4 regions of the Halomonas sp. CKK8 genome follow, and region 4 is predicted to be linked to each of the others. Evidence: riboswitches for the same ligand, from Rfam matches in the RefSeq annotation. Region 4 holds a riboswitch; each other region holds the start of a gene.
The links. Region 4 has a riboswitch for thiamine pyrophosphate ahead of tenA (thiaminase II). Riboswitches for the same ligand answer to the same signal wherever they lie in the genome.
Positions count from the first base shown of each region.

Region 1 (5,307 bases), 1.8 Mb from region 4:
AGCGGATCACCACCACGTCGCCGGCCACCACGGTGCCGTCGTTGATGCGCGCCTGGGCCTCCTCCTCGGAGCCGAACACCCGCGCGGAGCCTGCGAAGCGCGTGCCCTCCTTGCCGGTGATCTTGGCCACCGCCCCTTCCGGCGCCAGGTTGCCGTGCAGGATGCGCAGGTGGCTCTCGGCCTTCACGGGACGATCCAGCGGCGCAATGATCTGCTGGTCATCGGGATAGGGGGCGACGTCGGCCAGGTTCTCGGCAAGCGTCTGGCCGGTCACCGTCAGGCAGTCGCCGTGGAGCAGGCCGGCCTCGAGCAGGGTCTTCATCAGCGGCTGGATGCCGCCGATCGCCACCAGCTCGCTCATCATGTAGTGGCCGCTGGGGCGCAGGTCGGCGACCACCGGCACGCGGCGGCCGATCTCGGTGAAGTCGGCGAGCGAGAGCTCCACGCCGATGGTGCTGGCCATGGCGACCAGGTGCAGCACCGCATTGGTGGAGCCACCCAGGGCGATCACCACGGTGATGGCGTTCTCGAAGGCCTGGCGGGTCATGATGTCGGAGGGCTTGATGTCGCGCTCGAGCAGCTCGAGCACCGCCGCGCCGGCTGCCTTGCAGTCGTCGCGTTTCGCCTGGGATACCGCGTTCTGCGCCGAGCTGCCGGGCAGGCTCATGCCCAGCGCCTCGATGGCCGAGGCCATGGTGTTGGCGGTGTACATGCCGCCGCAGGAGCCGGGGCCGGGGATCGCCGTCTCCTCGATCTGCTTCACCTCGATCAGGTCCAGGTCGCCGCGGCTGTAGGCGCCCATGGCCTCGAACACCGAGACGATGTCGGTATGGCCGGTGCCGGGCAGAATGGTCCCGCCGTAGACGAAGACGCTCGGCCGGTCGAGGCGCGCCAGCCCCATCAGGCAGCCCGGCATGTTCTTGTCGCAGCCGCCGATGGCCACCAGGCCGTCGAAGCCCTCGCAGCCGGCCACCGTCTCGATGGAGTCGGCGATCACCTCCCGCGACACCAGCGAGTACTTCATGCCCTCGGTGCCGTTGGCGATGCCGTCGGAGATGGTGATGGTGTTGAAGATCACCCCCTTGCCGCCAGCCCCGTCAGCCCCGTCGCTGGCCCGGCGGGCCAGCTCGTCGATATGGCTGTTGCAGGGGGTGAGGTTGCTCCAGGTGGAGGCGATGCCCACCTGGGGCTTGGCGAAGTCCTCGTCGGTGAAGCCCACCGCTCGCAGCATGGCACGGCTGGCGGACTTGCCGACCCCGTCCACTACCTCGGCGGAATGGCGGCGGCGGGGATCGTCAGGTGTGTCACTCATGGTCGGGCGTCCTCTTGCGGTGTCGGGGATTCCCCCGGAGGGTGGTCGTCAGGGTACGGCATCTTGGCTTGTCGCTGCGAGAGCGGAGGCCGGCCGCTCGAAGGCTGCCTCGAACAGCCGGGGGTCGTCGAAGTGGCGCCGGCCGACGAAAACCGTGGCATGGGTCCCCCACTGACGCATGGCGCCGGGGCTCAGGATGCCCGATGGCCACAGCAGGAAGCGCTCGAGGCGCTCGGTATGCGGTACCAGGCCATCGGGGCCATAGAGGCTGCGCCGTCCGCCACCGGGCAGCGCCAGGGAACGCCGGCCATGGTCAGGTGGCACCGACACCGCCTCGAGCGCGTAGCGGCGCGTCTCGGCCACGTCGACGTGGGAATCCGCAACGCCGAGGTTCTCCACATAATGGCTGACCGCGGCGAGGCGTACCGCGAGCCGCTGTCCCGCCACCAGGCGTGGTGCCTCGCTGGGCGTCAGCGGCGCCTCGCGCAGGTCCGCATCCGCGGCCACCTCGACGCGTTCGAGGGGCGGTACCGGAAAGAAGAGGTGGTAGCAGCCACAGGGATGGATGCTGTCGTGGATCAAAGGCCGTCCCCGCTCGTCGAGGGTGACCCGCCATACCAGGCCATCGAGGCGCCCGCCGAGCAGGTCCAGCGCACCCTGCCTGGAGCGGGCCGGGAACCACAGGGTATAGACCAGCTGCGGCAACAGCTCGCCCTCGAAGCGGGTATGGCTCAACCGCACGTCGGCTACCGGACGGGTGGTGTCCACCCGCGGCAGCGGGCCTTCGGGGCCAGCAAACCAGTAGGGGGCGCCGAAACGGTCGTCGTGACTGCGGGTCTCGACGAGAAACACCGGGGCATGGTGCGCCGCCAGGCGCAACAGCGCCTCGCGCTCGAGCTCGACGAAGCCGAGCGGGCTGCGCGGCGCCTCGCGAAGCCACCGAGCGGCGGCTTCGGCATCCCGAGGCTGGCCGCCGGGCGGCGCATAGCGAACCAGGGGGGCCTCGGCCGGCATCGTCGCGAAAGGTGCCTCGAAGGTGTCAAGGTGGCTTTCCTTCCAGCGGTTGTAGCCGATCGCCAGGCCGAGGCGGGTCAGGGGATAGAGCCCCAGCGCCCGGCGCCAGGTCCGGTAGTGGTCGGGAGCCTCGACCGCCGCCCGCAACTGCTCGCGGGCCGGCCCGGTTCCCACCCCGGCCAGCAGCTCACGCTGCATCAGGCGCTCGGCGCAGGCATGGACGACCTCGGCCTGCTCGGCGCCGGAAGGCGCCGGGAGCGCGTCCCGTCCGGCAGCCGGCAGGTTGGCGGCCTCGATGGCGCGTGCCTCGGCATCCAGCTCGCGCATCCGGGTCACCCAGTCGGCGAAGGCCGCGGTGCTGTCCAGTTCGTCACCCAGGCTCGCGAGCAGGCGGTCGGTCCGCAGGTAGGGAAAGCCCGCCACCCGGGACGCCCCGGCATCGGTCACCCCGGCGTCTGCCACCGCCGCGTCGAACGCGGCCAGCCGCTCCAGGCAGCGGGCGTCCCGCGGGTCGCGGTCGGCAACATCCGAGCGCCAGTCGGGACTGGCAGCACAGCCCGCCAGCAGCCCGAGCAGGACAAGCACCCCGGGGCGCACCGGTGACCAGACCTGCATGGGGCGATTCCTCGAGAACACGGATGGACCCTCTCAGCGTGGCCGCCCGCCACCGAACTGGCAACGTCTCAGGCCGGACGCGCCCTCCCCGCCGGCCGGAGCCCGGCCACCAGCAGGCTGACCAGGGTGGAGGCGAGAAGCGCGCCCAGGAACGGCGGCAGGGTCGGGATGCTGCCGGGGAAGCTCGCCGCCAGCACGCCCGCCGCGAGGCTGCCCTGGGCCACCCAGCCCGGCAGGATGGCGCCGACCATGCCTGCCACGCCGCCGGCCACCGCGGCCAGGGGGCTCATCCGCGACCAGAGGCCCAGCAGCACCGGCACCACGATGGCCGCACAGAGCAGGTCGGCGATCAGGAAAAGCCGCAGCACCGAGAGCCCCTGCAGCGCTATGCCCACCACCGGCACCATCAGCGCCACCGTGACCCAGCGTGCCGCGCCGAGGGAGAGCCCGCGCCGGCCGGAACCTGCCACCACCAGCGAGGCGAGGCCGTTCTGCAGGGTATCCACGCTGGAGGCGACCAGGGTCACCGCCAGCACCAGCGCCGGCAGGGCCAGCCAGCCCGGCGCCTCGGCGAGCAGCGCGAAGAAGGGGATCGGCGGCTCGCCCAGCGCCACGCCGGCCATGGCCGCCAGCATGCCGAGGCCGCCGACCACCATGACCACCAGCACGGTGATGCCGCCGCCCAGCCAGGCGCCGCGACCCAGGGCGCGGTCGTCGCGCGCCGCCCAGACGCGCTGCCAGTAGCCCTGATGGAAGAGGTTGGCCGCGGTGACCGCGATCACCAGGGTCAGCGCCACGGCGAGGGCGCTGCCGGTGGGGATCGACGGCAGTGCGGCGTCCACCGGCATCGCGGGCAGGCGCATCAGCGCCACGCTACCGACCAGGGCCAGCAGCGCGATCAGTAGCCAGGCCTGCCAGCGGTCGGTGGCGAGGCTCGCCCTCAGGCCGCCCACCGCCGTGTAGAGCAGCGTGGAGACCGCCACGCCGATGACCACCAGCGCCGGCGGCACCTCCGAGAGCAGCGCGGTGATGGCACCGATGGCCGTCAACTCCGCCGCCAGGAAGCAGGCCATATACAGCACCGAGACCAGCGACACCCAGCGCCGTACCCCGGCGCCATAGCAGGCCTCGGCGAACTCGCCGATGCTGCGCCCTCGGGCAGGTGGCGGCGGATCGCCGGGCCATAGAGCCCGAGCACGATGAACGGCAGCGCCGAGCCGATGGCATAGCCGGCCAGCGCCAGCGGGCCGACGAAGGCCCCGATCTCGGGGGGCGCGAAGAGGATCCAGGCCCCCATCCCGGAGGCCAGGAAGGAGAGGCCCAGCGACTGGGCCCCCTGGGAGTTGCGCGCGGTGACATAGTCGTCGAGGGGGCCATCGGCCCGGCGGGCCCGGAGGCCCAGGAAGGCAAAGCACAGCAGCGCCGCGCCGAGCACGGCAGACGTCAGGTAGGGCATGTCGCACTTCCTCCGCCGGTATGAACCGGATCAGGTTCCAGGGTCAGCGCCATGCGCTCTCTCAGCCTCGGCCGACGCTCTCGGCAACGGGACTCCCCTGGCGACAAGTGAATGGATTGTGGGATCGCGCCTCGCATCGTGGCCTGGCGGGCCGATAGCGGCGGGATCGAGGGACATCATAGCGCCGCCCTCCCCTGGCGACCACCCGGGCCCGATTCCCGTGGGCATGCCGGCGGCACCGGGCAAGCGGCCCCGGAGGTCTCGCGCGAGGGACGCCTCTCGGCGATGACGGAACTCCGTTTCCTCGATGACGGTCGCAGGGCGAGTCCATGGATCATGGACGCATTGCCATTCGCATCACCGACATCATCCACGTGTAGTCAGGGAGGAAACGCATGCACAGATCGATCCGAGGAACACTGCTGGCCTTGCTCGGCGCCGGGCTGCTGGGGAGTGCCGCCCAGGCAGCCGAACCCGACACCTATGGCTGGGTCGAGAAGGGCACCATCGAGCCCTGGGGCACGGAGGTCAAGGTGAAGCTGGACACCGGTGCCCTGACGTCGTCGATGCAGGCCGAGGAGATCGAGGCCTTCGAGCGCGACGGCGAGGACTGGGTGCGATTCACTACCGAGCTGGAGGACGAGGCGACGAACGAAGTCGTCTCGAAGACCTTCGAGCGGCCGGTGTTTCGCGACCTGCGGGTGAGAGGTGCCGGCGGGGTGGAGAGCCGGCCCGTGGTGCTGATGACGCTCTGCATGGGGGAGACGCTTCGCGAGGAGCAGTTCAGCCTGGAGGATCGCGACGACATGAATTACCCGGTATTGCTCGGGCGACGCACGATCCAGGACCTGGGCAGTGTCGAGACGACCGGCACCTTCATGCATGAGCCCGAATGCAACGATGATTCGCC
Region 1 covers NZ_CP121193.1:579,007-584,313, reverse strand. The annotation lists gene ilvD (dihydroxy-acid dehydratase) at 1-1,312, opposite strand, end outside; gene P8934_RS02805 (hypothetical protein) at 1,361-2,941, opposite strand; partial or broken gene P8934_RS02800 (sodium:solute symporter) at 3,010-4,397, opposite strand; TPP riboswitch at 4,387-4,506, opposite strand; gene P8934_RS02795 (ATP-dependent zinc protease) at 4,793-5,307, shown strand, end outside.
Region 1: linked by a shared signal. The riboswitch ahead of P8934_RS02800 (sodium:solute symporter) and the one ahead of tenA (thiaminase II) in region 4 are both predicted to bind thiamine pyrophosphate.

Region 2 (5,307 bases), 1.1 Mb from region 4:
GGTGCTCTCGGAGATGGTCGATGCGGTGATGATCCGCACCTTCTCCCACGAGGGCCTGGAGACGTATGCCGCCGCCAGCACGGTGCCGGTGATCAACGCCCTCACCGACGACTACCACCCCTGCCAGCTGCTCGCCGACGTGATGACCTGGACCGAGCTGCGCGGCAGCGTGAAGGGCCGTACCGCGGTGTGGATCGGTGATGGCAACAACATGTGCCACTCCTGGATCAACGCCGCCCGGCAGTTCGACTTCCAGCTGCGCATCTGCTGTCCGGAAGGCTACGAGCCACGCCAGGGCATCCTGGCGGCTGCCGGCGAGCGGGTGACTATCGTGCGCGATCCCCAGCAGGCCGTGGCGGAAGCCGACCTGGTGACCACCGACGTCTGGGCCTCCATGGGCCAGGAAGAGGAGCAGGCCAGGCGCCAGGCCGATTTCGCCGGCTTCCAGGTGAGCGAGGCGATGCTCGACCGGGCGAAGGACGACGTGCTCTTCCTGCACTGCCTGCCCGCCCACCGCGGCGAGGAGATCAGCACGACCCTGCTCGATGACCCGCGCGCCGTGGTCTGGCAGGAGGCCGGCAATCGCCTGCATGCCCAGAAGGCGCTGATCGAGTTCCTGCTGCTGGGACGCGTGGAGGGCTGAGGGACGCGCCCCGCCCGGCGGGCAGGATTCCCGGGCGGGGGCATCTTAGACCTTGGTATGACATCGACCTTCGTCGCATGTATAATGCGCTGCAGCAGAATCCTTCAGGAGATGCGGCAGCATGAGACATGACACCCCCAGCACCACCGGCATGCAGCGCAGCCTGCGCCAGTGCCTCTCCAACATGGCCGCCCTGCTCTATCGCCAGGGGCACGTCCTCGAGACGGTCACCGTTCCCCACCGCGGCCTCGACCGCCACGCCCTCGAGGCACTCGGCGAAGCCGACCGCGACTGGGCACCCTGCCAGCACGTCCTCGAGACCAGCCGGGCGGCCACCTGGAACGACCAGCAGCGCTTCGTGCTGACCGACCTCGGCCGCGAGCTGCTGTTCGACATGTTCGGCGAGGGGGCCGCCGACTGCGCCTGAACCGGACAGGATGCTCCCTCGATGCCCGGGCACGCGACGAGATTGCGTGCCCGGGCATCTTTGGTTAAGTTGGCAGGACTTGTCGGGGAGCCCCGGTACGCGCAGCAAGCCGTGCACGGGGGCTGAGATCGGTACGGCCGAACCCGTTGAACCTGATCAGGTTGATGCCTGCGGAGGGAACAAGCGGCATGTCACGCCTGCCTGCCCCCTGTCGCCTTCCCGCCTGGTCAGCCATGTCTCCTGCTGGATGGCCGCTATCTTGACAACCACCACCGATCACGTCGCCGTCGCCGGGGCCGGCCTGCTGGGGCGCCTGGTCGCCTGGCAACTGCTCGCCGACGGTCACGCCGTCACCCTCTATGACGCCGGGGACCTGGACGCCCCACCGGCTGCCGCCTGGACCGCCGCCGGCATGGTCGCGCCGCTCTGCGAGACGGCCGTCTCCGAGCGCTGCGTCCATGACATGGGCCGTTTCGCCCTGACCCAGTGGCCGCGGTGGCTCCAGGCCCTCGACGCCTCATCGCTGTGGCAGCAGCACGGCAGCCTGATGGTGGCGCACCCTCAGGACCTGGGCGAGCTCACCCAGTTCCGCCGCGACCTCGACCACGCGCTGGGCGGCAACGCCCCCTGCCAGCCCCTCGACGCCCGAGAGATCCACCGGCTGGAGCCCGACCTGGCCCCCGGCTTCCAGCAGGGCCTCTACCTGCCGGACGAGGCCCACCTGGACAACCGGGCCCTGCTCACCCGCCTGCTCGACGAGATTCGCGCCCTGGGCGGGGAGTGCCGCGCCCACTGCCCGGTGGAAACCTTCCCCGGCGAGGTCATCACCGCCGACGGCCGCCGGGGCTTCGATCTGGTCATCGACTGTCGCGGCACGGGCGCCCGGCCGCGTCACCCTAGCCTGCGCGGCGTGCGCGGCGAGACCCTGCACGTGCAGACCGACGAGATCCGGCTCTCGCGCCCGGTACGGCTGATGCATCCCCGCTACCAGCTCTATGTGGTCCCCAAGCCGGGGCATCGCTTCGTCATCGGCGCCACCCAGATCGAGAGCGAGGACCGCTCGCCGGTGTCGCTGCAGTCCTCGCTGGAGCTGGGCAGCGCCCTCTATACCCTGTCCCCGGCCTTCGCCGAGGCGCGCATCCTGGAGCAGGGGGTCAACCTGCGCCCCGCCTTCCTCGACAACCTGCCCCATGTCACCCACCGGGAGGGGCTGGTCACCGCCAACGGCCTGTTCCGGCACGGCTACCTGCTGGCCCCGGCCGTGGTCTGCCACCTGCTGGCCGGGATCCGCGGCCACGGCGAACGGCCCTTCGCCGACACTCTGGCGGCACGCCCGCCGCAGGAGAATGCTGCATGAACGAGATCACTCTGCGCCTCAACGACGAGGCCGTCCGCCTTCCCGCCGGCACGCCGCTCACGGACGCCCTGCAGGCGTGGCACTACGCCGACCGCCGCGTCGCCGTGGCTGTCAATGGCGAGTTCGTGCCCCGCTCCGCCTACGCCGGACGGGTCCTGCAGGACGACGACCGCATCGATATCGTGGCCCCGGTGGGAGGTGGCTGATGGACGCGCTGCACGACGATACCCTGACGCTGTATGACGAGGCCTTCGCCAGCCGCTTCCTGCTCGGCACCGCCCTCTACCCCTCGCCCACCGTGATGCAGGAGGCCATCCGGGCCGCCGGCTGCGAGATGGTCACCCTGGGCCTGCGCCGTCAGAACCCCGCCGCCGGCGACGGCGACGCCTTCTGGCAGATCCTGCGCGACAGCGGCTGCCGGCTGCTGCCCAACACCGCCGGCTGCCGCTCGGCCCGGGAGGCGATCACCCTCGCGCAGATGTCCCGCGAGCTCTTCGACACGCCCTGGATCAAGCTCGAGGTGATCGGCGACGACTACAACCTGCAGCCGGACCCCTTCGGCCTGCTGGAGGCGGCAAGGGAACTGTTCGACCAGGGCTTCAAGGTACTGCCCTACTGCACCGACGACCTGGTGCTCTGCCAGCGCCTGCGCGATGCCGGCTGCCAGGCGCTGATGCCCTGGGGCTCGCCCATCGGCACCGGTCGCGGGCTGATGAACCGCTATGCCCTCGAGACCCTGCGCCGGCGCCTGGACGTGCCGCTGATCATCGATGCCGGCCTGGGCGCCCCATCCCAGGCTGCCGAGGCCATGGAGATGGGCTTCGACGGCGTGCTGCTCAATACCGCCGTAGCCCGCGCCCATCGCCCGGCGCTGATGGCCGAGGCCTTCGCCGAGGCCATCCGCGCCGGCCGCAAGGCCTACCTGGCCGGGCTGATGCAGCAGCGCCAGACCGCCAGCCCCAGCACGCCGACGGTGGGGCAGCCCTTCTGGCATCGCGACGGCGGCTGACCTGGCGCCGCTTCCCTCCGCACGCGCCGCCGGGGGGATGACGTCGGGACGGGGAAGTCTGCTATCGTCTGCCCGAGTCGATCCCCCCAGACGAGAGGAGGCACCCAGTGAGCAGCGAGACCCTTCCCGACACCATGGCCGCCATGCTGCTGACCGGGCATGGTGACGTCGACAAACTGGTCTACCGTGACGACGTGCCGACCCCACGGCCGGGGCCCGGCGAGGTGCTGGTGAGGGTCACGGCCACCGCCAAGAACAACACCGACCGCAAGGCCCGCGAGGGGCTCTACCCGGTGAAGAAGGGCGAGGTGACCTCCTTTGCCATGGGCGGGGAGCCGACCCTGACCTTTCCGCGCATCCAGGGCGCCGATATCGCCGGGCGCGTGGTGGCGGTGGGCGAGGGGGTCGAGGCCTCGCGGATCGGTGAGCGCGGCCTGCTCGACTTCAACCTCTACCCGGATGCCCGGCACGACATCAACCTGACCCCGGACTACTACGGCCACGGCGCCGACGGCGGCTTCGCCGAATACGTCGCCGTGCCCTCGGACCAGTTCCACCACGTGCCCAACCCGGAACTGCGCGATGCCGAGCTCGCCGCCCTGGGCATGTGCTCCTACCAGACCGCCTACCACATGATGACGTCCGCCCGCGTCAGCGCGGGTGAACGGATTCTCGTCAGCGGGGCCAGCGGCGGGGTCGGCACCGCACTCATCCAGCTCTGCCGTATCGTCGGCGCCCTGCCCTACGCGGTCAGCCAGCAGGAGAAGGCCCCGGCGCTGAAGGCGCTGGGCGCCGAGGCGGTGATCGACCGCGGCGACCTGGAGGGCTTCGCCGAGCGGGTGCTCGAGGCCACCGGAGGCGCGCCCATCGACGCGGTGATGGACCTGGTCGGCGGCGAGATGACCGACCGCTTCATCGACACCATGATCCAGGACATGAAGGCGCGCAGCACCTACCCGAGGCTCTCCATCGCCGGCGCCAGCGGCGGCAACATCAGCGAGATCCTGTGGACGCGCATCTACCTCTACCAGGTGCAGATCTTCGGCGTCTCCCACGGTACACGCGAGGAAGCCGAGCAGCTGATGGCCTGGATCCGTTCCGGCGAGCTCAAGCCGGTGCTGCACGCCGCCTTCAAGCTCTCCGACCTCCACCAGGCCGAGCGCTACTTCGTCAGCCGCGGCAGCAACTTCCTGGGCAAGATCGTGATCGTCCCCGACAGCCAGTGGGACGAGCATGGCGCGCCCTTCGCCCTCGAGGGACACTCATGAGCCAGGAACTGACCCTGCAACTGATCGATACCCATGCCGGCGGCGATGTCAGCCGCATCGTGGTCGGCGGCATCGAGCCCCTGCCCGGCGCCACGGTGCGTGACCAGATGCACTACCTGCGCGACGACGCCGACGGCCTGCGCAGGCTGCTGCTGGAGGAGCCCTACGGCATTCCCGAGATGTCGGTGGACCTGCTCGTGCCCGCCACCGACCCGGCCGCCGAGGTGGGCTACATCATCATGGAGGTGATGGGCTACCCCATCTACTCCGGCTCCAACACCATCTGCACCGCCACGGCGGTGCTGGAGAGCGGCCTGGTGCCCAAGCAGGAGGGACGCCAGCGCTTCAAGCTGGAGTCACCGGCGGGGCTGGTGCAGATCGAGGCCTGGGTCGAGAACGGCGTGGTGGAGGCGATCACCTGCGGGGGCCTGCCCAGCTACATCGACACCTACCGCGCCAGTATCCATGTCCCCGGCCTGGGCGACGTCACCTATTCGGTGGCCTACAGCGGCGGCTTCTACGCCCTGGTGGACGCCGCCGAGCTCGGCTTCCACCTCAACCGCGACGAGGAGCGGGAGCTCGCCGACTGCGCCCACCGCATCG
Region 2 covers NZ_CP121193.1:1,720,506-1,725,812, reverse strand. The annotation lists gene argF (ornithine carbamoyltransferase) at 1-643, shown strand, start outside; gene P8934_RS08315 (hypothetical protein) at 765-1,070, shown strand; TPP riboswitch at 1,144-1,266, shown strand; gene thiO (glycine oxidase ThiO) at 1,330-2,427, shown strand; gene thiS (sulfur carrier protein ThiS) at 2,424-2,633, shown strand; gene P8934_RS08300 (thiazole synthase) at 2,633-3,436, shown strand; gene P8934_RS08295 (zinc-binding dehydrogenase) at 3,571-4,704, shown strand; gene P8934_RS08290 (proline racemase family protein) at 4,701-5,307, shown strand, end outside.
Region 2: linked by a shared signal. The riboswitch ahead of thiO (glycine oxidase ThiO) and the one ahead of tenA (thiaminase II) in region 4 are both predicted to bind thiamine pyrophosphate.

Region 3 (5,307 bases), 900 kb from region 4:
CCCGAGACCTCGGCCTTCCCGCCGGCCCCGGTGGAGGCGCCAACGGCCGCAGTGGAGGCCCCGCGGCAGGCGGTGGCTTCGCGGGTCGCCACCGTCGAGACACCGGCTGACACCACGGCGGCGAGCCTGGCGCAGGGCTCGGCCGACGACCCGATCCGCGAGCTGATGGCCAGCACCCGCTCGTCGGTGCCCGCCCCGGACGGCGATGCCCGCCAGGGCGACTGGGGCGTGCAGGTCGGCGCCTTCAGCGATGCCGTCCATGCCCGCACCCTGGCCTCCCGCGCCGCCAGTCAGCTGGCCAGCGAACTGGCCGATGCCCGTATCGCCGTGGCCGATGCCGACAAGGCCGGCGTCTACCGCGCACGCCTGGTGGACATGAACGAGGGCCAGGCCCACACCGCCTGCCGTCGCCTGGTGGCCCAGGGCATGGAGTGCATGGTGGTCCAGGCCAGCCTCTGAGGGCTTGCCCTCCGGCACGTCACCGACTAGCGTAGTGACCTCCACCCACCCCGCCGGCCCCAGGCCGGCGGGGTGGCTTTTTGGGGTCTGCCAGGGGAGGGCATGCGGCATGTCACCGTCATTCAAGGGTATCGGCTTCATGTGCCTGGGCGTGCTCTGCCTGGCCATCGGCGACGCCATCGCCAAGTGGCTGGGCGAGGTGCACTCGCCGCTGCAGATCATCTTCTTTCGTACCCTGGTCTCGCTGCCGCTGATCGCGGTGCTGGCCCGGTTCGGCGGTGGCCTGGGCAAGCTGCGGACCCGACGCCCCGGGATCCACCTGCTGCGCGGGCTGATCTACACCGGCACCATGTTCTGCTTCGTGCTGGGCCTGACCCTGCTGCCGCTGGCCGAGGCCACCGCCATTGCCTTCGTGGCACCGCTGTTCGTCACCCTGCTCTCGGTGCCGCTGCTGGGCGAGCGCATCGAGGGACCGGTGCTGGCGGCCTCGCTGGTGGGCTTCGCCGGGGTGCTGATCGTGGTGCGTCCCGGCGGTGAGGCCTTCGACCCCGGCGCCCTGGCGCTGATCGGGGCGGCGATCTTCTACGCGTTGATGATGATCACCGCACGGCGCTGGGGCGGCACCGAGCACCTCTGGGCGATGGTCTTCTACATGACCCTGGTGCCCTTCGTGGTGACCGCCATGGCGCTGCCCTGGGTGTGGCAGACGCCCCATCCCTGGCACTGGCTGGCCTTCGCGGGATCGGGCCTCTTCGGGGTGGGCGCCACGGCCTTCATCACCATGGCCTTCCGCCATGCCCCCGCGGCCATCGCCGCTCCCTTCGACTACACCGCCATGCTCTGGGCGGTGCTGCTGGGCTGGTGGTTCTGGGGCGAGATGCCGGACCTCTGGGTGTTCGTCGGCAGTACCCTGATCATCGGCAGCGGCCTGGCGATCGCCTACCACGAGCGGCGCACCACCCTGAAGCGCCGGCCGACCTCCTGAGTCCCCCTCGATGGATGTCAGGGGCAATGTGCTCTTAAGCCCCACTTAAGCTCAGACCCCGAACATGGCCCTGTTGCCTACCGGCGGTAGTCGTCGGAAGGTGCCGCCGGCCTCAGGGCAGGCGGCTATCCGCCACTGTCTTCTCGGAGTTCAAGCATGAAGCACACCCTCGTCAAAGGAATCGTTGCCTCCAGTCTGCTGGCGGCAAGCCTCACTGCCCTGGCCGGGCCGACCTGCACCGACGCTCCGCAGAACGACTGGATGAGCGAGGATGAGATGAAGCAGCAGATCGCCGACATGGGCTACAAGGTCAAGGAGTTCAAGACCACCGATGGCAGCTGCTACGAGATCTACGGCTGGGACGATCAGGAGCGTCGGGTCGAGATCTACTTCAATCCGGTCAACGGCGAGATCGTCAAGCAGGAAGTCGACTGAGCGGAGGCCATGCCATGACCGGCAACGCGAGGGGGACGCGAGTCCGTGTCTGGGACCCGCTGGTCAGGATCGTCCACTGGTCACTGGTGGCCGGCTTCCTGGCCAACTACTTCCTCACCGAGGAGGGTGAGGGCCCCCATCAGTGGATCGGCTATGGCGTGGTGGCGCTGGTCGGCGTGCGTATCCTGTGGGGCTTCGTCGGCCCCTGGCCGGCGCGCTGGCGCAGCTTCTGGCCGACACCCCGGCGACTCCGGATGTCGCTTGGGCCACTGGCCGAGAAGGGCGGCGGGGCCGGCGCGCCGCCGCCTGGCATCACCCATACCCCGCTGGGGGCCGTGATGATGTTGACGCTGCTGGCCCTGTTGCTGGGGCTGGGCACCACTGGCTACATGATGGAGGAGACGGATCGCTTCTGGGGCGTCGAGTGGGTCGAGGAGGCCCACGAGCTGATGGCCAACGCCATCCTCTTCCTGATACCGCTGCATGTGCTTGGCGCACTCGTCGAGAGCCGCAAGCGACGCGACAACCTGATCGCCGGCATGCTGCACGGATATCGTCGGCCCCCTGGAAGGCGGCACTCGGACGCCTGACCCCGCCCCCGGACATGCCGTCGCCACCCGCCGGGTGGTGACGGCATTTTTGTGGCTTATTTGTGGCTAGCGTGGTGACTGGCTGGCGAAGGCGCTTGCCGCAGCCTCGGGGTCGGGGGTGCCGCAGATCGCCGAGATCACCGCCAGGCCCTCGGCGCCGGCCTGGCGCGTCGAGGCCACGTGCTCGGCCTTGAGGCCGCCGATGGCCACGCTGGGCAGGGGGCTGGCGGCCACCAGGGCGGCCAGCCCCTCGAAGCCGAGCGGTGTGGCATGGTCTTGCTTGCTGGGGGTGGCGAAAACCGGGCCCAGCCCCAGGTAGTCCAGCGCCTTGGGGTCGAGGCGGGCGAGCTGGTCATGGGTCTGGACCGAGAGCCCGAGGATCGCCTCCGGGCCGAGCGCCGCGCGAGCCCGGGCCACGTCGCCGTCGTCCTGGCCGATGTGCAGGCCGTCGGCGCCGGCTGCGAGCGCCACCTCCAGCCGGTCATTGATGATCAGCGGCACACCGCTGCCGGAAAGCGCGGCCTTGAGGCGGCGTGCCTGGTCGACCAATTCGGCATCAGAGGCGTGCTTGTCGCGCAGCTGCACCACCGTCACCCCGCCGCGCACCGCCGCCATCACGGTCTCCACCAGGCCATGCGCTGCGCAGAGACCGCGGTCGGTGACGAGATACAGGGAGAGGTCAAGGCGCATGGTCCACCTCCAGGCGGGCCCGTGCGGCCAGCACCTCGCCATCCAGGTGATAGAGGGCATCGAGGAAGGCCACCGCGAAGCTGCCGGGGCCACGCGCCGCCTCGCCGGCCAGCTCCCCGGCCACGGCGTAGCAGGCCAGCGCCGCCACCGTCGCCTCGAAGGGGTCCTCGGCGCCGGCCAGGAAGGCCGCCACCACACCGGTCAGCGCGCAGCCGAGGGTGGTGACCCGGGGCATCAGCGGGTGGCCGCCCTCGAGGCGGGCGAGGCGCCGGCCATCGGTGACCAGGTCCACCTCGCCGGTCACCGCGACCACCCCATCCGTCTGGCGGGCCAGCCGGGTGGCGGCGTCGCGGGCCGCCTCGGCCGGGTCGGTGCTGTCCACGCCGCGTCCGCCGCCGGCCTGCCCCGCCAGGGCGATGATCTCCGAGGCGTTGCCACGGATCACGTCCGGCGCGAGCGCCAGCAGTCGCGCGCCGGTCTCGCGGCGATAGCGCGTGGCGCCCACCGCCACCGGGTCCAGCACCCAGGGCCGCCCCGTCTCCCCGACGGCCAGGGCGGAGGCCTCCATGGCCTCGACCCAGTGGGGCGAGAGGGTGCCGATGTTGATCGTCAGGGCGCCGGCCAGCGCGGTGAACTCGGCGGCCTCCTCACGGGCATGGACCATGGCCGGCGAGGCGCCGATGGCCAGCAGCACGTTGGCCATGCTGTTCATGGCCACATGGTTGGTGATGTTGTGGACCAGCGGGCTGGTCTCGCGCACCCGGGCTAGGTGCGCGGCGGGATCGATGGCAAGCATGGGGCCTCCCCGGCGCGGGAGGTGCGGCGCGGCGGCAGGTCCGGGATCGCACGACTCCCTACGCCGGCATTATCCGGGTCAGGTTCCGAGGGTGCGTCTCAGCCGTGGCGATGTCGCCGCGGCGCCCCTGTCGTCAGGTGTCCACTATCCATACCGGCCACGCGCCTGTAAAGCCGGTGGGGTCAAGGGCTATCTTCGCGGACCACGGAGGCGTGCTTCTGTTCGCGGGTCCATTTCCCCTGTGGCTTGTCGAGGTACTGGAAGTGCTCATTGGTGAAGCTGCCTTGGATACAGGCGTAGCGATAGAGCACCGTGTCCAGTCGGTGGACATCCAGTACCCGGTTGAAGACGCCGGGGCCTGTCATGTCGAAGACGCCCTTGATCGTATTTTCCTCGATATTGGTGTCGATCGCCTGGATGACCGCCTTCAGGTGCGGGCTGTTCGGGGCACTGGCGATGAAAAAGTTGTTGAGGCTTTCGCGCTTGGTGCGGATGAACAGTGACGATCGGTCGGGCCCGAGCAGGCGGCCTAACGGCCAGGTCAGGTGGGCGTCGATATCCAGATAGACACCGCCATGAGCCTGCAGTACCAGGACACGCCAGAAGTCTGCCTGGGCCGCACCGATTCGCAGTCGGGAGTAGTTCCTGTAGATGCGTCCGGAATAGTGCTGCCTGATGAAGTCGGCTCGAGCTTCGGTGATCATGAAGCGATACTCGAAGCCGGGTGCCATGCAACGGTTGAACAGGTAGTTCAGGTAGACCGGCAGGGTCACGCGGTCGGTGAAGTTGGTCTGCCAGAGGATCCGGGGAATGGCGGCCGGGTGCCGGCTACGAATCCAGGGGCCGGCCCTGGTCGGTAGGGTAAAACGCTTGTCGGGGAAGGCGAAATGAAAGGCGTAACATGCAAGCTTGAGCAGGTTGGCAGCAAGCTTGATCAGACGACTCGCCATCACTCTATGCAGTGGATTCATGGGGGTGCCTGTCGGGTTGGGGCCAGCGCGAATTCCTGAGGCGTTGCGCTGCGTATCGTTACCGTCATCCGGAGCAAGCGCAACACCCACCTGGCGACCTGCTGGTCGGAGGCACCTTCCTGCGTGGCCGCATGCCATGCGGCGCAGTGTCCTGCCGCAGTCTCTTCGCGTGCTGTCCGCATGTTGTGACGCCTGACGCTTGCCTCAGCCCATCACCTGGAAGCCAACCAGGGTGATCAGGCTGGCCAGTACCAGGCTGTTGAGGGTATCCATGTCGTCCTCCCCCTGCCAGCGGCTCGGGCAGAACAGGGCGAGTGCCATGGTGCCGAGCGTGACCAGCCCCAGCGGAAACGCGATGGGCTCCCAGACGGCGGCCAGCAC
Region 3 covers NZ_CP121193.1:3,713,915-3,719,221, reverse strand. The annotation lists gene P8934_RS17610 (serine hydrolase) at 1-459, shown strand, start outside; gene P8934_RS17605 (DMT family transporter) at 569-1,444, shown strand; gene P8934_RS17600 (PepSY domain-containing protein) at 1,601-1,879, shown strand; gene P8934_RS17595 (cytochrome b/b6 domain-containing protein) at 1,894-2,469, shown strand; gene thiE (thiamine phosphate synthase) at 2,536-3,159, opposite strand; gene thiM (hydroxyethylthiazole kinase) at 3,149-3,955, opposite strand; TPP riboswitch at 3,994-4,094, opposite strand; gene P8934_RS17580 (glycosyltransferase) at 4,138-4,926, opposite strand; gene P8934_RS17575 (hypothetical protein) at 5,131-5,307, opposite strand, start outside.
Region 3: linked by a shared signal. The riboswitch ahead of thiM (hydroxyethylthiazole kinase) and the one ahead of tenA (thiaminase II) in region 4 are both predicted to bind thiamine pyrophosphate.

Region 4 (5,307 bases):
TCCCAGACCCCGTTGATGGCCGTCTCCATGTTGGCCGCCAGCACGGCACGCGCCGCTGGCAGGCCGTCCGGTAACGGCGTCACGGCGGCCACCGGCACCACGTAGCGATCCTGGTGCGGATAGAGGCAGAACACCTCCCGTCCGACCAGCGAGGGCTCACCGGTCTCCACGACGCCGACGCTGACATAGCCGTACTTGACCGGGCCAGGGAAGTCGCCCTCCTGGAAGGGCGCCCGCATGCGTTGCCACTCGCTTTGCGGCACCCGGCCCTCGAAGACCAGCGATTCGGTACCGCGACTGATGCCGCTGTAGAGGGTTCGAACGGCTACCTCGCCTTGGCCTGGCATGGCCACTGGCGCCTGTCGCAGGGCGCCCTGGCCCGGGGCCAGCGTCCAGAAGGCGGTAGCGGTAGCATGGGACATGGCAGGATCCGTATCGTGAGTATCAGCCGTCAGTAAGGGCCGTGACGAGGCAGTGGGCAACATCGTGACCCTCGGCCCGGTATGACAACGCTGTTGGCGGCACGCTCATTCTTCTACAATATTGATACATCAATATTGGGATGCACAATGCAACACTGTCAATCGAACACCGCATCATGCCAGGACAACCGCCATTGGGCATGACGAGGGGCGCCGGAGGCCAGCCCCTCCCGATCGCCCGTGACCTTGGGGCAGGCGCCCTGGGCCTGCTGGCCGCGACGGCACTGCTGTGGTCATGGCTCGGCGCAAGCCCATGGGTGCCCCTGCTGGCGGCCGTCGCCTACCTGGTCATGGCCGGGCTGATCCTGACAGGCGTGCCCCGCCACTGGGGAGGACTGGGCCTGGCCAACCGCATCACGCTGTGGCGCGGGACGCTGATCGCCCTGCTGGCCGGCACCCTGGCCGATCCGGGCCTGCTGACGCAATACGCCGTTCCCCTCGCCGCCCTGGCCCTGCTGGCGCTGGTGCTGGACGGGGTGGATGGCGCCGTCGCGCGCCGCACCGCGACCCAGAGCGATTTCGGAGCACGCTTCGACATGGAGCTCGATGCCTTCCTGATCCTGGTGCTCTGCCTGGCACTGCTGTCGCTCGGCAAGGTCGGTCCCTGGGTGTTGGCCATCGGGGCCATGCGCTACGCTTTCGTTATCGCCGGGCTCAAGCTCTCCTGGCTGACCGCTGCCCTGCCGGAGAGTCGTCGCCGCAAGGCCGTCTGCGTCTGGCAGGTGACCGCGCTGATGATCGCCCTGCTGCCCGCCGTCGGTGCCACCGCGACGACCTGGCTGGCAGGTAGCGCACTGTTCGGCCTGACCTGGTCGTTCCTCGTCGATATCCGCTGGCTGTATCGCCATGCCGCGGCAAGACCTCCAGAGGACTATCGAGCCGGCAGCCACTCATGAACCGAAGGACACCCTGATGCCTGTGTCTCATCCTCACACCCCGGCCCCACGCGCCTCCCTGACGCTCGCCACGGGGCTTGCCCTGGCGCTGGGCATGCTCTCGACGCAGAGCGCCAGTGCCGAGCCACGCACCTACGAGATCGACCCCGAGCACTTCTCCATCGGCTTTCTGACCGAACACGTCGGCTACGCGGACACGCTCGGCATGTTCCTGGAGGGCCAGGGCGAGTTCGTCTACGACGAGCAGACTCGACAGCTGCACTCCGGAACGGTCGAGATCGCCACCGACAGCGTGTTCACCAATCACGAGGAGCGCGACAACCACCTGCGCAGCGGCGACTTCCTCGACGCCAGCCGTCACGCGACGATCGTCTTCGAGGCCACCGGCTTCGAGGCACACAGCGACAGCGAGGGCATCCTGGAAGGCGAGTTGACCCTGCTCGGCGAGACCCGCCCCGTGACCCTGGCGGTCACGCTCAACAAGGCCGAGGCCTATCCCTTCGGCCACGGGCAGCACACCCTGGGACTGTCGGCACGCACGACCATCAACCGCAGCGACTGGGGGATGACCTACGGGGTCGACAACGGCCTGGTCGGCGACGAGGTGGAACTGATCCTCGAGCTGGAGGCGATCAGGCAATAGCCGATCCCGCCAGGAAGAAATAGGCGGGCTGGCAAGACACGGCCAGCCTGCTAGACTGGCCCGACGCTTGACGGGGTGCCGGTGAATCCGGCTGAGATGGCGCAGGGTGTCGAGAGACGCCGAGCGCTGGTCCCGTGGAACCTGATCCGGCTCATACCGGCGTAGGAATCAAGCGGTGAGCCAGCGCCGACTCGGCGCCGCTGTCCGGCCACCCCTCCCTCGCCCATGCTCCGGATCGATACCGCTACCGGAGGCAAGATGGGCTACCGCTTCAGTGATCTCACCACCGCCTGCCAGGACGACTGGCGCGCCTATATCGAGCACCCGTTCGTATGCGGCCTGGGCGACGCCACCCTCGACGAGCGCGCCTTCCGCCACTACCTGCAGCAGGACTACCTCTTCCTGATACACTTCGCCCGCGCCTATGCGCTGGCCGGCTACAAGAGTCGCACCCTGGAGGACCTGCGCCAGGCCCACGAGGGGCTCAGGGCGATCCTCGACGTGGAGCTCGACCTGCACGTGGGCTACTGCCGGGAATGGGGCATCAGCGAGGCCGACCTCGCCGCCCTGCCCGAGGCCCGCGCGACCCTCGCCTACACCCGCTACGTGCTCGACACCGGCCACCGCGGCGACCTGCTCGACCTGCACGTGGCGCTGGCCCCCTGCCTGGTGGGCTACGGCGAGATCGCCAACTGGTTGAATGCCCAGTCCTTCACCGTGCGAGGCGACGCCAACCCCTATGACGCCTGGATCGCCATGTACGAGAGCGACGACTTCCAGGCCGCCATGCATGCCGAGCTCGAGTGGCTCGATACCCGCCTGGCGGAGGTGACACCGCGCCGCTTCGCGGAGCTCTGCAGCGTGTTCCGCGATGCCACGCGACTGGAGATCGACTTCTGGCAGATGGGGCTGGAGCTCGCCAGCTGAGGCACTGGCCCCCATTGCCACCCGCCCGCTGGATCTGGTCATGCCAGCGGGCAGCACCACACTGGTGACCGAAAGGTCGCCCGACCACTCGCTTGACGGGGTGCCGTTGAAGACGGCTGAGATCATGCGCATTCGAGCATGGATCCCGTTGAACCTGAACTGGCTAGGACCAGCGTAGGGATCAAGCGACAGGCCGTGTGCCCCCTGACGCCGCAGCCCCTGTCCTTCCCGCCTGTGTCCTCCCTGACAAGACCCCGACAATCCAAGGGAGAACACCATGAGCAAGACCGCCCACTTCCTCGCCGAGACCGCCCGCGTCGACGCGGCCGCCGTCCAGCCGTTGCCCGGCTCGCGCAAGGTCTACGTCGAGGGCTCGCGCCCGGACATCCGCGTGCCCTTCCGCGAGATATCGCTCTCGCCCACCAGGACCTCCGGCGCCGATGAGCAGAACCCGCCGCTGCTGGTCTACGACACCTCCGGCCCCTACACCGACCCGGATGCCGAGGTCGACCTGCGAAAGGGCCTGCCCGAGCTGCGCCGCGCCTGGATCGAGGCGCGCGACGACACCGAGTTCCTCGATGGGCCCAGCTCCGAGTACGGCCGGCGCCGCGCCAATGACCCCACGCTCGCCCAGTTGCGCTTCGACCTGACCCGCTCGCCGCGGCGCGCCAAGGAGGGCCACAACGTCACCCAGCTCCATTATGCCCGCCAGGGGATCATCACCCCGGAGATGGAATTTATCGCCATCCGGGAAAATCAGCGTCGACAAGCCCTGGGAACCGAGGAGGTCGAGCGTATCCTCGGCCACCAGCACCCGGGCCAGGGCTTCGGCGCCAAGCTCCCCGAGGAAATCACCCCGGAGTTCGTCCGCCAGGAAGTGGCAGCCGGCCGGGCCATCATCCCCTGCAACATCAACCACCCGGAATCCGAGCCGATGATCATCGGCCGCAATTTCCTGGTGAAGATCAACGGCAACCTGGGCAACTCGGCGGTGACCTCCTCCATCGAGGACGAGGTCGACAAGATGACCTGGGGCATCCGCTGGGGCTCGGACACCGTCATGGACCTCTCCACCGGGCAGAACATCCACGAGACCCGCGAGTGGATCATTCGCAACGCCCCGGTGCCGATCGGCACCGTGCCGATCTACCAGGCGCTGGAGAAGGTGAACGGCGTCGCCGAGGACCTGACCTGGGAGGTGTTCCGCGACACCCTGATCGAGCAGGCCGAGCAGGGCGTGGACTACTTCACCATCCATGCCGGCGTGCTGCTGCGCTATGTGCCGCTGACCGCCAAGCGGGTCACCGGCATCGTCTCCCGGGGCGGCTCGATCATGGCCAAGTGGTGCCTCTTCCATCACCGGGAGAGCTTCCTCTACACCCACTTCGAGGAGATCTGCGAGATCTGCCAGCGCTACGACGTGGCCTTCTCGCTGGGCGACGGCCTGCGCCCGGGCTCGGTGGCCGACGCCAACGACGCGGCCCAGTTCGCCGAACTCGAGACCCTGGGCGAGCTGACCAGGATCGCCTGGCAGCACGACGTCCAGGTGATGATCGAGGGGCCGGGCCACGTGCCCATGCACCTGATCAAGGAGAACATGGACAAGCAGCTCGCCGAGTGCGACGAGGCGCCCTTCTACACCCTGGGGCCGCTGACCACCGACATCGCCCCGGGCTATGACCACATCACCTCCGGCATCGGCGCGGCGATGATCGGCTGGTACGGCTGCGCCATGCTCTGCTACGTCACGCCCAAGGAGCACCTGGGGCTGCCCAACAAGGACGACGTCAAGACCGGCATCATCACCTACAAGATCGCCGCCCACGCCGCGGACCTGGCCAAGGGTCATCCGGCAGCCCAGCGCCGTGACAACGCCCTCTCCAAGGCGCGCTTCGAGTTCCGCTGGGAGGACCAGTTCAACCTGGGGCTCGACCCGGACACCGCCCGCGAGTACCACGACGAAACCCTGCCCAAGGACTCGGCCAAGGTGGCGCACTTCTGCTCCATGTGTGGGCCGAAGTTCTGCTCGATGAAGATCAGCCAGGAGGTCCGCGATTCGGTCTTCAAGGGCAGGGCCAAGGACAAGGGCCTCGATGGCGACCGTGACGCCGTGATGCAGGGCATGGAGGAACAGGCCGAGAAGTTCCGGGAACAGGGGGCGGAGCTCTACCGGGAGGTCTGACCGCCGCCGGCCCACCCACCATGCAACGCGCCCCCGCCGGTCTCACGGCGGGGGCGCGTTGCATGGTCTAGCGGTGTGGGACCCGCCGTCAGATCAGAAGCGGAACGTCACCCCGACGCTGGCGGCGTCGAAGGTGTAGTTCGACTCATCCAGGTAGCGCATGTAGTCGGCGCCCAC
Region 4 covers NZ_CP121193.1:2,813,961-2,819,267, forward strand. The annotation lists gene P8934_RS13315 (zinc-binding alcohol dehydrogenase) at 1-422, opposite strand, end outside; gene P8934_RS13320 (CDP-alcohol phosphatidyltransferase family protein) at 623-1,378, shown strand; gene P8934_RS13325 (YceI family protein) at 1,395-2,021, shown strand; TPP riboswitch at 2,083-2,206, shown strand; gene tenA (thiaminase II) at 2,280-2,948, shown strand; TPP riboswitch at 3,035-3,146, shown strand; gene thiC (phosphomethylpyrimidine synthase ThiC) at 3,226-5,130, shown strand; gene P8934_RS13340 (porin family protein) at 5,224-5,307, opposite strand, start outside.